DNA from 3 places in the Rhizobium sp. BIGb0125 genome. Region 2 is predicted to be linked to each of the others. Evidence: predicted binding sites of a transcription regulator. Region 2 holds the regulator's gene; each other region holds the start of a gene.
What was found. The regulator PhoB, encoded in region 2, activates phosphate uptake and scavenging genes when phosphate is short. The targets are predictions, from matches to a motif close to TGTCATNNANCTGTCAT.
Positions count from the first base shown of each region.

Region 1: a site for PhoB is predicted at 2,186-2,202, ahead of M2418_RS04120 (UDP-2,3-diacylglucosamine diphosphatase). Genes of this name have one in related genera too.
Region 3: a site for PhoB is predicted at 2,399-2,415, ahead of phnF (phosphonate metabolism transcriptional regulator PhnF). Genes of this name have one in related genera too.

Region 1 covers NZ_JANUDV010000002.1:10,532-15,075, reverse strand. Annotated here, with positions in the region: gene M2418_RS04125 (NADP-dependent malic enzyme) at 1-2,049, opposite strand, end outside; gene M2418_RS04120 (UDP-2,3-diacylglucosamine diphosphatase) at 2,249-3,079, shown strand; gene M2418_RS04115 (helix-turn-helix domain-containing protein) at 3,177-3,557, opposite strand; gene M2418_RS04110 (DoxX family protein) at 3,710-4,099, shown strand; gene M2418_RS04105 (SDR family NAD(P)-dependent oxidoreductase) at 4,125-4,544, shown strand, end outside.
Region 2 covers NZ_JANUDV010000005.1:441,182-445,725, forward strand. Annotated here, with positions in the region: gene M2418_RS16470 (ABC transporter substrate-binding protein) at 1-1,299, opposite strand, end outside; tRNA gene M2418_RS16475 (tRNA-Leu) at 1,845-1,931, shown strand; gene phoB (phosphate regulon transcriptional regulator PhoB) at 2,263-2,946, opposite strand; gene phoU (phosphate signaling complex protein PhoU) at 2,977-3,696, opposite strand; gene pstB (phosphate ABC transporter ATP-binding protein PstB) at 3,799-4,544, opposite strand, start outside.
Region 3 covers NZ_JANUDV010000005.1:213,543-218,086, forward strand. Annotated here, with positions in the region: gene M2418_RS15390 (ABC transporter ATP-binding protein) at 1-59, shown strand, start outside; gene dapB (4-hydroxy-tetrahydrodipicolinate reductase) at 68-892, shown strand; gene M2418_RS15400 (2,3-bisphosphoglycerate-dependent phosphoglycerate mutase) at 923-1,558, shown strand; gene phnF (phosphonate metabolism transcriptional regulator PhnF) at 1,648-2,379, opposite strand; gene phnG (phosphonate C-P lyase system protein PhnG) at 2,480-2,941, shown strand; gene phnH (phosphonate C-P lyase system protein PhnH) at 2,941-3,549, shown strand; gene M2418_RS15420 (carbon-phosphorus lyase complex subunit PhnI) at 3,553-4,544, shown strand, end outside.

The sequences.
Region 1 (4,544 bases), on a different contig from region 2:
TCCCTGCATTTCGCCGTCGACTTCGAGATCTGGTGCAGTGTCACGCACGATCTGCAAGGCGTCACGCATCTTGCGGGCGCTTTCCGAATCACGCGAACCGAAGTTCGAGTGGCTGATCAGCGCGGCCTTTGGCGTAATGCCGAAGCGGCGGATTTCCTGAGCGGCCAGAATGGTGCTTTCCGCAACTTCTTCTGCGGTTGGATTGTAGGTCACAAACGTATCGGTGAAGAAGGTTGCGCCACGCTGCGAGATGATCAGGCTGAGGCCCGAGAATGCACGTACGTCTTTTTTCTTGCCAATGATCTGGTTGACGTCACGCAGGTGACGGTCAAAACGGCCTTCTAGACCGCAGATCAGCGCGTCTGCTTCACCACGCTTGACCGACAGCGCACCGATGACGGTGGTGTTGGTACGAACGATGGTGCGGGCAGCTTCCGGGTTGATACCCATGCGGCCAACCAGCGCGAAGTAATCATCGACATATTCGCGGTAACGTGGATCGTCTTCCGGATTGACCACGGCAAAGTCCGCATGTGGACGAATGCGCAGACCGAAACGCTTGAGGCGGGATTCGATGATCTGTGGACGACCAATCAGGATCGGTACGCCGGTGCCTTCTTCCAGCAGAACCTGGGCTGCACGCAGCACACGCTCGTCTTCACCTTCCGAGAAGATGATGCGCTTCTTCTCAGCCGATTTCGCAGCGGCAAAGATTGGCTTCATCACAAAGCCGGAGCGCCAGACGAAACGGTTCAACTGGTCGAGATAGGCGTCGAAATCGGTGATCGGACGCGATGCAACGCCGCTGGCTGCCGCCGCACGGGCAACGGCCGGTGCAATGCGCAGGATAAGGCGCGGGTCGAATGGCGATGGAATGAGGTAGGTCGGTCCAAACAGCGGCGTGTCACCGGAATAGGCTTTCGCAGCCACTTCTGAGATTTCTTCACGCGCCAGTTCGGCAATTGCCTTGACGGCCGCCATCTTCATTTCTTCGTTGATGGTGGTCGCACCACAATCCAGCGCGCCGCGGAAGATGTATGGGAAGCAGAGAACGTTGTTCACCTGGTTCGGGAAGTCGGAACGGCCGGTGCAGATCATCGCATCAGGACGGGCTGCACGCGCAACTTCCGGCATGATTTCCGGGTTCGGGTTGGCAAGTGCCAGAATAAGCGGCTTTTCAGCCATCTGTACCAGAAGCTCAGGCTTCAGGACGCCAGCCGCCGACAGGCCGAGGAAGACATCTGCGCCATCGATGGATTCGGCCAGAACGCGCTTGTCGCTCTTCTGGGCGTAGATTTCTTTCCACTCGTCCATCAGGGTATTGCGGCCGTCATAAACGAGGCCTTCAATGTCGTGAACCCAGATGTTTTCCTTCTTGGCGCCCAGCGATACCAGCAGGTTAAGGCAGGCAAGGGCTGCCGCACCGGCGCCTGACGTGACGATCTTGACATTGCCAAGCGACTTGCCGGCCAGTTCCAGGCCGTTCATCACGGCGGCAGCCACGATGATGGCGGTGCCATGCTGGTCGTCGTGGAATACTGGAATGTTCATCTTCTCGCGCAGCTGGCGCTCGACTTCGAAACATTCAGGCGCCTTGATGTCTTCAAGGTTGATGCCGCCAAAGGTCGGCTCCAGCGCCGAGATGGTCGAGACCATGTCGTTGATGCCGGGCGCGTCGATTTCGATGTCGAAAACGTCGATGCCAGCGAATTTCTTGAACAGGACGGCCTTGCCTTCCATCACTGGCTTGGAGGCCAGCGGACCGATATTGCCAAGGCCAAGTACAGCCGTTCCGTTGGAAATAACCGCTACCAGATTGGCGCGCGCCGTATATTCGGCGGCTGTTTCTGGGTTTTCGTGAATGGCAAGGCAAGGTGCTGCAACACCCGGCGAATAGGCCAGTGCCAGGTCGCGCTGGTTGCCGAGCGGCTTGGTCGGTTGAATTTCGAGTTTGCCGGGGCGCGGATAGCGGTGGAAAAAGAGCGCCTGTTCGTCCAGGTCAGCACTTGCTGGTTTGGGTTGAGTTTTGTTTTTATCCTGCGAATTCATTCCTGCACCGCTTTTTTCAAATGTTTTCGTTGGGCTTCTGAATACATCAATCAGCCCCATGGTACAGCCGTTATTTGATTGATTCGTGTCAAAATGAGTGTGGGTGAAGAGGGTTTTGCGGCAGAAAATAGTCCTTTGTCATGATGCTGAAACACGACTCTGGTTCTGGAGTATGTAGTTTGATTGCCAAGACAGGGGGATGAATTCCGTGGCCCGGCAAATGGAAACCAGACATTTCAGAACCTTATTTATCTCGGACGTGCACCTTGGCTCCAAGGCCGCCAAAACCGACTACCTCCTAGATTTCTTGCGTCATCATGATGCTGACACGATTATTCTGGTGGGAGACATCATTGACGGCTGGCGTTTGCGCCGCAACTGGTACTGGCCGCAAGGCTGCAATGATGTTGTACAGAAACTGCTGCGCAAGGCGCGCAAGGGTGCCCGGATCATCTATATTCCCGGCAACCATGATGAGTTCCTCAGAGAGTTTCCCGGTTCGCACTTCGGCGGTATCGAAGTCGCCGAACGCATGGTGCATGAAGCGGCAGACGGCAAGAAATACCTGATCATCCACGGCGATGAGTTTGACGTGGTCGTGCGTAATGCCCGGCTGCTCGCTTACCTCGGTGACTGGGCCTATGATGCGGCGATTGCCATCAATGTGATACTGGCAGCCGTTCGTCGCCGTATCGGCCTGCCATACTGGTCGTTCTCGGCCTGGGCAAAGCTGCAGGTCAAACATGCCGTCAACTTCATTGGCGAGTTCCAGCGCGTTGTGGTGGACGAAGCCAAGCGTAACGATGTGGATGGCGTTATCTGTGGTCATATCCACCACGCCGTGATCAGCGAGATGGACGGTATCCGTTACATCAACACCGGAGACTGGGTGGAAAGCTGTACGGCAATTGCCGAAAATGAAGATGGCAGCTTTGAACTGATCACCTGGATGCAGGCAGAAGAAAACCCTGAAAACATCGAGCAGGAAGAGCAGATCGCTCTGCCGCCGTTCCCGATGCGCGCTGCCTGACGTGACAGAGTGACAAGCGCCTCTCTGCGGCGTGCATTTCATCTCAGGCTGTCATCCGAAAAATAGCGGTTGCCTCCAGTGTTTGGCGGCAACCCAGCTACTTTTTCGGCGTTACTTTGCGTCCACGTGCCACTTTTTCCGGGACGCTTTTTCCATATTCATTCCACCAGGCCGTCAACGCTTCCATTGTCGGACCGAGGCCTCTGGCTTTCGCAGTTATCTCGTACTCCACGCGAGGCGGGACCTCGGCATAGACCGTGCGGGAAACCAAACCGTCCAACTCAAGCTCCCGCAATTGGGCGGTCAACATATGCTGGGTGATGCCAGGAATGGCTTTGCGCAGCTCGTTGAACCGATAAATGCGCTGGTTGAGAAGCCACATGATTTCGAGTTTCCATTTCCCCGAAAGCAACGCGAATGCACGCCGCATTTCTTCGTGCATATTTGCGCCGTCCGGCCCATTAGTCTGGTTTTCCATACTTACCACGCGAAATTCATCCTACTTGCGAAGATTCATCTAATACCACATTTTCAATGCGAACACCGGATAATCAGCAGTCGCTAATCCGGAACACTGAAAATCTTGAATGGAGCAATCTGCCGAAGTCATTCGGCGGCAAGGGATATCTCATGTCTGAATTCTATATTTACTGGGCCGCAACGACCCTGCTGGTCGCGCTCTATCTGGCCTCTGCCATAACCTATGTCGCAAAGACAGAATGGGTCCGGCAGACAATTGCCGGGTTCGGTTACCCAACCTATCTCGTCCATATTTTAACGGTCGTGAAGCTCGCCGCTGTCGTGGCTATCCTGTCCCGCTTCAATGTTGGCGTGAGCGATCTGGCCTATGCCGGGATGCTGTTTCACCTTCTACTGTCCGGGCTGGCCCATATCGGGGTTCGAAAGCCCGCAGGTGCTCTGCCTGCCATCATAGGGCTGGCGCTGCTTGCCGCATCCTTCACCACACAGAACGCCGGGCGCGATGTTCCATCACCCTATGCTCTGGCGCAGGCGCACTAATCCCCCACCTGGAAAGGAAATCAAAATGGGAAAACTGACTGGAAAAATTGCCATCGTCGCAGGCGCTGGCAGAGGAATAGGTCGAGCGACGGCAGAACTATTTGCCGCTGAGGGCGCAAAAGTAGCTGTGCTGTCGCTTACGCCTGCAAATGTAAATGCGGTGGTCGACAGTATTCAAGCCAAGGGTGGCACGGCGCTCGGCCTGACGTGCGACTTGAGTGACGGCGACCAGATTACTGAAGCCGTTGCCAAAGTCGTGCAGGCATTTGGCGGCATCGACATTCTCGTGAATGTGGCCTTCGACCCATCTGCGGTGCACTCGCCGATCCTCGATTTGCCAGTCGACCAGTTGCAACGCAATTTCGATATGGGACCGATAGCGTATGTGCGGACCATGCAGGCCTGTTACCCACATCTGAAACGATCGGGCGAGGGACGTGTGATA
Region 2 (4,544 bases):
GTCGCCGGTCCAGCCGAGGAATACAGCGCCGTCACGGTCCTTAGCCTTCGAACGGTCGAGGTATTCGGCCCATTCGTAGGATACGATCTCAACCTTTACGCCGATCTTTGCGAAGTCATCCTGGATAACTTCAGCAGCGCGACGTGCGTTGAGCATGTAAGGACGCGAAACCGGCATTGCCCAGACCTTCATGGAGAGGTCCTTCACGCCTGCTTCTTCAAGCATCTTCTTGGCAGCGTCGAGATCGTAAGAATCATCTTCGATCTTGTCGTTGTAAGACCACATTGTCGGTGGGATCGGGTTCTTGGCAGGCGTTGCCATGCCCTGGAACACTGCGTCAACGATAGCTGGCTTGTTGATAGCCTTGTTGAGCGCCTTGCGGACTTCGACCTTGTCGAACGGAGCCTGCGTTGTGTTGTAGGCGAGATAAGCAACGTTCAGGCCTTCCTGTTCCATAACCTGCAGGTTTGGATCAGCCTTCATGGACTGTACGTCAGCAGCGTTCGGGAACGGCATCAGGTGGCATTCGCCAGCCTTGAGCTTCTGGTAACGAACAGCAGCGTCGGTGGTGATCGCGAATACGAGATCGTCTACCTTAGGCGCGCCGCCCCAGTATTCCTTGTTAGCCTTGTAACGGATAACGGCATCCTGCTGGTAACCGACGAATGCGAACGGACCGGTGCCAACAGGCTTCTGGTTCAGCTGTTCCTTGGTGCCGTCAGCAGCGAGCTTGTCGGTGTATTCCTTCGAAACGATCGAAGCGAATGGCATCGCAAGGTTTGCCAGGAAAGGTGCTTCAGGACGGTTGAGGGTGATCTTGACCGTCATGTCGTCGACTTTTTCAACGGACTTGATCAACTCCGGGAAGCCCATGCCGGCAGCATATTCCCAGGACGTACCAGGTACATACTGGTGCCATGGGTTGTCGGTCTTGATCTGGCGCTCGATGGAGAAAACAACGTCATCGGCGTTCAGTTCACGGCTTGGCGTGAAGAAGTCTGTGGTCTGGAACTTTACGCCCGGACGCAGCTTGAAGGTGTAAACCGTGCCGTCTTCCGAAACTTCCCAGCTTTCAGCGAGACCAGCAACTGGCTTGGTTGTGCCGGGCTCGAATTCGAGCAGGCGGCTGTAAACAGTGTGCGCAGCGGCGTCAAAGGTGGTGCCGGCGGTGTAGAGGCCCGGGTCAAAACCTTCTGGAGAACCTTCGGAGCAATAAACGAAGGTTTTCGCGCTTGCTACATTGGCGAAGCATGTTGCAGACAGCAATGCTGCCGCAATGAGGCCAATTTTGGAATTCATGTATAGCTCCCACTTTTATGTTCCCGCTTGTGCCAACAGGCGGGAATGGTTGAGTCATTATCGTAATTTCAGTCTGTTCCGATGCCGGAGCCACAACACGGGAAGAGCTTCACAAGGCAGTTTCCGTTTTGCTGTTCCAGCCTCGCTGCCCCCATTGCCAAAATAACGGGCGCTTTAACCGAAAAGCTGTCTTAGCATCACGAGAGGCAAAGGCGGAAGCCCCCTTATTACGTAAAGATATGATTTATTCTGTCACAACCAGAGATTCCTGTATCGATACAGGCCAGCCTGATTTTAAGGCTCTGATATGTGACGGAATTGGTGCCACGCAAAACCAGCACCTTGGCAAATCAGACAAAACGCAGAATCCGCATAAAACAAGGGCTTAGAGGCTGTGCAAAACCATGCGCGGAAAATTTCACGTAAAAATACTATTTATTTTCAATTAGTTGAATCGCCAATCTGTATGACTGAAAACAATTTGTCATAAAAAATAAAAAAGTCCGTTGACATAGAGCGCTGCTCGCCGTACATCGCTCTCCGTCGCCCAGATGGCGGAATTGGTAGACGCGCCAGCTTCAGGTGCTGGTACTCGCAAGGGTGTGGAGGTTCGAGTCCTCTTCTGGGCACCAATTTCTTGATTTAGTTATCTAAATCAGCCTGCAAAAAAGCTCCGGTCTCCGGAGCTTTTTTGCGTTTAGGGCCTTAATTACTCCTCACAGCCTGTCCGAAAATGATAGATTTCGACCAGTTCGAGCACGCAGTTTTACTCGTCGGATTGGGCGTGTCTGAAACCGCAAGTTTTCAGGCCAATTTTGCCCCAAAGCGGGGATGCCAAGTCCTCATATCGAAGGACGGTAGCAGCGATGAGTTGCAAGCTCATGGGTAGTGAAAGCTCTCCCAAAAACAAAAAGCGCGACTATGAGCCGCGCCTTTGATGTTTTTATATGATGAAAAGCCGGATCAGGCTTCCATCGAATAACCCGCACCACGAACTGTGCGAATGACATCCTGCATATTGGAGAAGTTTAGCGCCTTGCGCAGACGTCCGACATGCACGTCGACAGTACGCTCGTCGACGTAGATATCATGCCCCCAGACACCGTCGAGCAGCTGCGAACGTGAGAACACGCGTCCCGGTGAGGACATCAGGAACTCCAGCAGGCGGAACTCGGTTGGCCCAAGGCGCACTTCACGGCTTTTACGGTGAACGCGGTGCGTTTCACGATCAAGCTCGATATCACCGCATTTCAGCACCGAAGACAGCACCTCGGGCTTCGCACGGCGCAGCATGGCTTTCACACGTGCCATCAATTCTGGCGTGGAGAACGGCTTGACGACATAGTCATCCGCTCCGGTGGCGAGACCGCGAACGCGTTCACTTTCTTCACCACGCGCCGTCAGCATGATAATCGGCAGGCGTTCTGTTTCAGGCCGCATTCTGAGGCGCCGGCACAGTTCGATGCCGGAAACACCCGGCAGCATCCAGTCCAGCAACAGAAGGTCAGGAACCCGTTCCTGCAAACGAATTTCTGCTTCGTCTCCACGGGTGATCGTGTCGACTTCGTAGCCTTCGGCTTCTAGATTGTAACGCAGCAGAACGCTCAGGGCTTCTTCATCTTCTACGACTGCGATCTTCGGCAACATGGCTGTACTCCGCTCAAGTCCGTCTATCTATTATTCGGTTACAGCACCGAGCGTGTTGGAGCTGTCGTCCTTCGGACGATCACCTTCAAGCTGGCTGCCTGTTGCCATGTAATAGATGGTTTCGGCGATATTGGTTGCGTGGTCACCGATACGTTCGATGTTCTTGGCGCAGAACAGCAAATGCGTGCAGGTGGTGATGTTGCGCGGATCTTCCATCATGTATGTCAGCAGTTCGCGGAACAGCGAGGTATACATAGCGTCGATTTCTTCATCACGCTCACGGATGGCATTGGCCTTCTCGGCAGAACGCGTTGCGTAAACATCAAGCACTTCCTTGAGCTGAACCAGTGCCAGCTCGGACAGGTGCTCCAAGCCGCGTGCCAGCTTGCGTGGTACGCCCGTGCCCTGAACAGCGATTACGCGCTTGGCAGTGTTCTTGCCAAGGTCGCCAACGCGCTCCAGGTCGCTTGCAATACGCAGGGAACCGATGATTTCGCGCAGGTCGGCCGCCATTGGCTGACGCTTGGCAATGGTCACAATTGCCTTGTCACCAATTTCGCGTTCCGCGTGGTCAAGTACGACGTCTTCTGAAATGACCTTCTGGGCCAAAGCCGCATCGGAGTTGACCAATGCGCGAACTGCATCCGCGCACATTTGTTCTGCAAGACCACCCATCTCAGAGATGCGGCGTGTCAGGAATTTCAGCTCATCGTCATAAGCAGACAAGATATGCGAATGTGTCGATGTCATTTCAAAGTCTCCGGCTTCTGCAAGGACGCGAGACGAAGCTAAATGGCTCCAAGTCGCTCCGGCACAATTCTTTCACGTTAACAGCGGGCGATTACTCCAAGATTAGCCGAAGCGTCCCATGATGTAATCCTGCGTGCGCTGGTCGTCTGGATTGGTGAACATCTTGTCAGTGTCGTTTTCTTCGACAAGATGGCCGAGGTGGAACATCGCCGTGCGCTGCGAAACGCGAGCTGCCTGCTGCATCGAGTGCGTCACGATGACGATCGTGTAGTTGGTGCGCAGTTCGTGGATCAGTTCTTCCACACGTGCCGTTGCAATCGGATCCAGAGCCGAGCAAGGCTCATCCATCAGGATGACTTCCGGGCTAACGGCAACCGCACGGGCGATGCAGAGGCGCTGCTGCTGACCACCGGAAAGACCGGTACCAGATTCATGCAGGCGATCCTTTACTTCGTTCCAGAGACCGGCTTTGTGAAGGCTGGATTCAACAATCTGGTCCATGTCCGCACGCGACTTTGCCAGGCCGTGAATACGTGGGCCGTAAGAGATGTTCTCATAGATCGTCTTCGGGAACGGGTTTGGCTTCTGGAACACCATGCCGACGCGGGCACGCAGTTCCACCACGTCGATGGCCGGATCGTAGATATCATCCGTATCGAGGGTGATCTTGCCGGTAACGCGGCAACCATCAATGGTGTCATTCATGCGGTTCAATGTGCGCAGGAATGTGGACTTACCACAACCCGATGGGCCGATCAGCGCCGTTACGGTGTTTTCGCGAACGTTGAGGTTCACGTCGAAAAGCGCACGCTTTTCACCGTAATAAACCGAAACGTCCTTGCCGATCA
Region 3 (4,544 bases), 230 kb from region 2:
CTCACCTCAATAATCTTCAATCGACCGGCAGCGGTCTGAAGTCATCTGCAGAAGAGTGAACTGACGCATGAGCAGCAACGACATGAAACTGGTGGTGGTCGGCGCTGCCGGTCGTATGGGACAAACCCTGATCCGTCTTATTCACGAGACCCCGGGTGTCACGCTGCATGCTGCCATTGAACGCGAAACCTCTGCCTTCATCGGCAAGGATGCCGGTGAAATTGCCGGCTTAGGCGTGAACGGTGTTGCGATCACCAGCGATCCGCTGGAAGCATTCGTGAATGCAGAAGGCGTTATCGATTTTACCTCCCCTGCCTCAAGCGTCACCTTTGCTGCACTTGCAGCACAGGCTCGTATCGTGCACGTGATCGGCACCACCGGTTGTTCGCCGGAAGACGAGGCCAAGTTTGAAGCAGCGGCCCGTCATGCCCGCGTCGTCAAGTCAGGCAATATGAGCCTTGGTGTTAATCTTCTCGGTGTGCTGGCCCGCCAGACGGCAAAGGCTTTGCCTGCCAATGCGTGGGACATTGAGGTGGTTGAAATGCACCACAAACACAAGGTTGACGCACCATCCGGCACCGCATTGCTTCTGGGTAATGAAGCAGCAATAGGTCGTGGGATCGATCTGGCATCATCGTCGGTGCGGGTGCGTGATGGGCATACCGGCGCACGCGTCGAAGGCACGATCGGTTTTGCAGCGCTGCGCGGCGGTTCGGTTATTGGCGACCACTCAGTGATTTTTGCTGGCGAAGGCGAGCGTGTAACGCTGTCGCATTATGCCGGCGACCGGTCGATTTTTGCACGCGGCGCACTGGCAGCAGCCATATGGGCACGTGGCCAGAAGCCCGGTCTTTATTCAATGCTCGATGTTTTGGGGCTGTCGGAAGCCTGATAATTTTCATTTTTACGGAGGGAATTGACTATGAGCGGAACTCTCGTGCTTGTTCGCCACGGCCAGAGCGACTGGAACCTGAAGAACCTTTTCACCGGCTGGCGTGACCCCGACCTGACCGAGCTTGGCGTGCAGGAAGCCAATGCAGGCGGTAAGGCACTGGCTGATTACGGCATCAAGTTCGACATCGCTTTTACGTCGGACCTGACCCGTGCGCAGAAGACCTGCCAGATCGTTCTCAACAATGTTGGCCAGCCTGACCTGACAACGATCCGCGATCAGGCGCTGAACGAGCGCGACTACGGCGATCTCTCGGGCCTGAACAAGGACGACGCCCGCGAAAAGTGGGGCGAAGAACAGGTTCACATCTGGCGCCGTTCCTATGACGTACCACCTCCGGGCGGCGAAAGCCTGCGCGACACGGGTGCGCGCGTCTGGCCTTATTACCTCACCGAAATTCTGCCGCGCGTGCTGCGTGGTGAAAACGTACTGGTTGCCGCTCACGGCAATTCGCTGCGTTCGCTGGTGATGGTTCTGGACCGCCTGAGCAAGGAAGAGATCCTCAAGCTCAACCTCGCGACCGGTGTGCCGATGGTTTACAAGCTGAAAGCGGATTCCACCGTTATCTCCAAGGACGTTCTCGGCGACATGTCCGCCGCGCATTAAGTCTTGGCAGCACCTAAATTGAAAAGGTCGGAGCGTTTTACGCTCCGGCCTTTTTTATGTGACATCGTTGAATGGATCCGTCCTGAAGATCAGTTCTCCATCCGGAATTCCACCGTGTCTGCCGGAAAACGGCTGATGGCGTATTGCACCGGTTTACCATCCAGATCGGTGTTCAGCGCATGCGTCACCAGAAGGATTGCCCCCGGTGAAAGCTCAAGTGCTGCGAGATCATCGGCGCCGGCATGCATGGCAGAAATCTTTGTCGAGGCGCGCATATAGTCATTGAGGCCCACCGCCTTGAAAGCTGCAGTAATCGATCCGCTTTTTTCGTAGGCTGCAGCAATGCCCTCAAACCGGTCGGCAGGAAACCAGGTGGTGGAACGTGATACCGGGCGACGGTCGGCCTTGCGCAAAAGTTCGAGACAGATGACGGTCGCACCCTGCACCAGTCCCAGTTGTCGGGCGACTTCGATTGGTGCCGTCTCAATTGATGACGACAACAGCAGCCCCTGCATTTCGCGAACCTGGTCGCCAACCCCTTCGGAAAAGCGGGTTCGTTTTGAAATCGGGAAACTCAGCCGATCCTTGCGCACAATCATCGTGCCACGACCTTGCAGTGGCTGAACGATCCCCTCATCCGCCAAGGCCGAGATGGCGCTACGCACCGTGTGCCGGTTGACGTTGAAGGTTTCAGACAGCACCATTTCGGGAGGAAGCATGCCAGCTTCATCATACTCACCGGCCAGAATAGATTGCCGAATGCGGTCGGCAATCTGCCGCCAGAGAGCGACGCCGTTTTTCCTGCGCACATTGGCGCCCATCGAGGCCGTTACAGTCATATGTCACACGCTTGTCATGTCATTCGGATAGCAATATCCTATCTTGTATGGTTGTCTATATCAATAGACATTTGAGGATAAGATGCAAACAAAGAACATACCATCGATTGAAGGTCGTCAGCGGGTCGCAGCCCTGCTTGCACGCGCCAGCATGGAAGAACTGATGAGCGTGTGGGGCGGACTGGAACAGTCGCCCGAAGCTGAAAAGGTGCGTGGGCCGGAAACCGGCCTCGTCATGGTACGCGGCCGCATTGGTGGCGGTGGCGATGCATTCAACCTTGGTGAAGCAACCATGACACGTGCCACGATCCGCCTGGCCTCCGGCACGGTCGGTCACGCACATGCACTTGGCACCAACAAAAAGAAGGCCTGGGTTTCCGCGATCTTCGACGCCCTTTGGCAGGAACCGGCAACGCGGGACATGATTGAAGCCAATCTGCTGTCGCCGGTTGAACAGCGCCTTCAGGCCACCGCCAACCAAAAGAAACAGGAGACCGCGGCAACGCGCGTCAATTTCTTCACCATGGTTCGGGGAGACGACTGATGGACCACAAGGGCGATATTTTGTCGGGCGGTTTTGCCGATCCCGTTTTTGAATCCCAGGGCGTGTTTCGCAAGTTGATGGATGGTATGGCGCAGCCCGGAACCATTCATGTGGCTGACGCCCGTGTCAAACCGCCAGCACCGCTGGGCAAGGCCGCAGGTGCCGTGTTGCTGACGCTTTGCGACCACGACACGCCATTCTGGATGAACGGTGAGCTGGCCAAGTCAGGCGTTCCAGGCTGGCTTTCCTTCCATACCGGTGCCGAACTGGAAACCGACAAAAGTGGAGCCCGTTTCGCGGTGCTTGAAGCTGGCGCGGCCCTGACCTCGCTTGGCTTGTTTTCAGTCGGCACGCAGGAATATCCGGACCGCTCGACGACAGTGTTGATCGAGGTTGCAGCGCTTATCGGTGGTTCACCTTTTCGGTTGACCGGTCCCGGTATTCGCGACGAGCGCCAGATTGCACCGCAAGGATTGCCGCAGGCGTTTCTGCATATGTGGGCGGAAAACCGACTGGCCTTTCCACGCGGTATCGATGTCATCCTGACAAGTGGTGACAGTTTCCTCTGCCTGCCGCGCAGCACGCGCATAGACCTGATGGAGAATTGATCGATGTATGTTGCCGTCAAAGGCGGAGAGACCGCCATTGCCAATGCCCATCGTCTGCTGGCCGACCGTCGTCGCGGCGACCGTTCCTTGCCAGCATTGACCATTGAGCAGATCGTTGCGCAGCTTGGCCTCGCGGTTGACCGCGTTATGGCCGAAGCTTCGCTTCACGATACTGCACTTGCAGCACTGGCCATCAAACAATCGCGCGGCGACATGATCGAGGCGATCTTCCTGCTGCGCGCTTACCGCACGACACTACCGCGCTTCGGCACATCAAAGCCGATTGAGACGGGCACTATGCGGGTCGAACGCCGCGTTTCCGCCACCTATAAGGATTTGCCCGGTGGTCAGTTGCTTGGCCCAACCTTCGACTATACGCACCGTCTGCTTGACCCATCGCTGCTGGAAGACGGCTTTGTTGAAGAAGCGGCGCTCGAAAGCAATGGCATCGACCCTGTTTCCAAAGTGTCCGACATTCTGGCAGCCGAAGGCCTGATTGAAACCGATGGCGAAATGTCCTTGGATCATAAGGCTGGCGACCTGACGCGCGAGCCGATGGAGTTCCCGATGCCGCGCGACGTGCGTTTGCAATCGCTGGCACGTGGCGATGAGGGGTTTCTGCTCGCACTCGCCTACTCCACGCAGCGTGGCTACGGCCGTAACCACCCATTTGTGGGTGAGGTGCGTATCGGCGAAGTCGAAGTGGAAATCGACGTGCCGGAATTGGGCTTTGCTGTCTCGCTTGGAGAAATCCGCGTCACAGAATGCCAGATGGTCAACCAGTTCAAGGGTTCGTCCAAGGCGCCACCGCAGTTTACCCGCGGTTATGGGCTGGTGTTCGGCCAGAGCGAACGCAAAGCCATGTCTATGTCACTGGTGGACCGCGCGCTTCGCGCCGAGGAATTTGGCGAGGATATCACCGCCCCTGCTCAGGATGAGGAATTCGTCATTTCCCACGCGGACAATGTCCAGGCAACCGGCTTTGTAGAGCACCT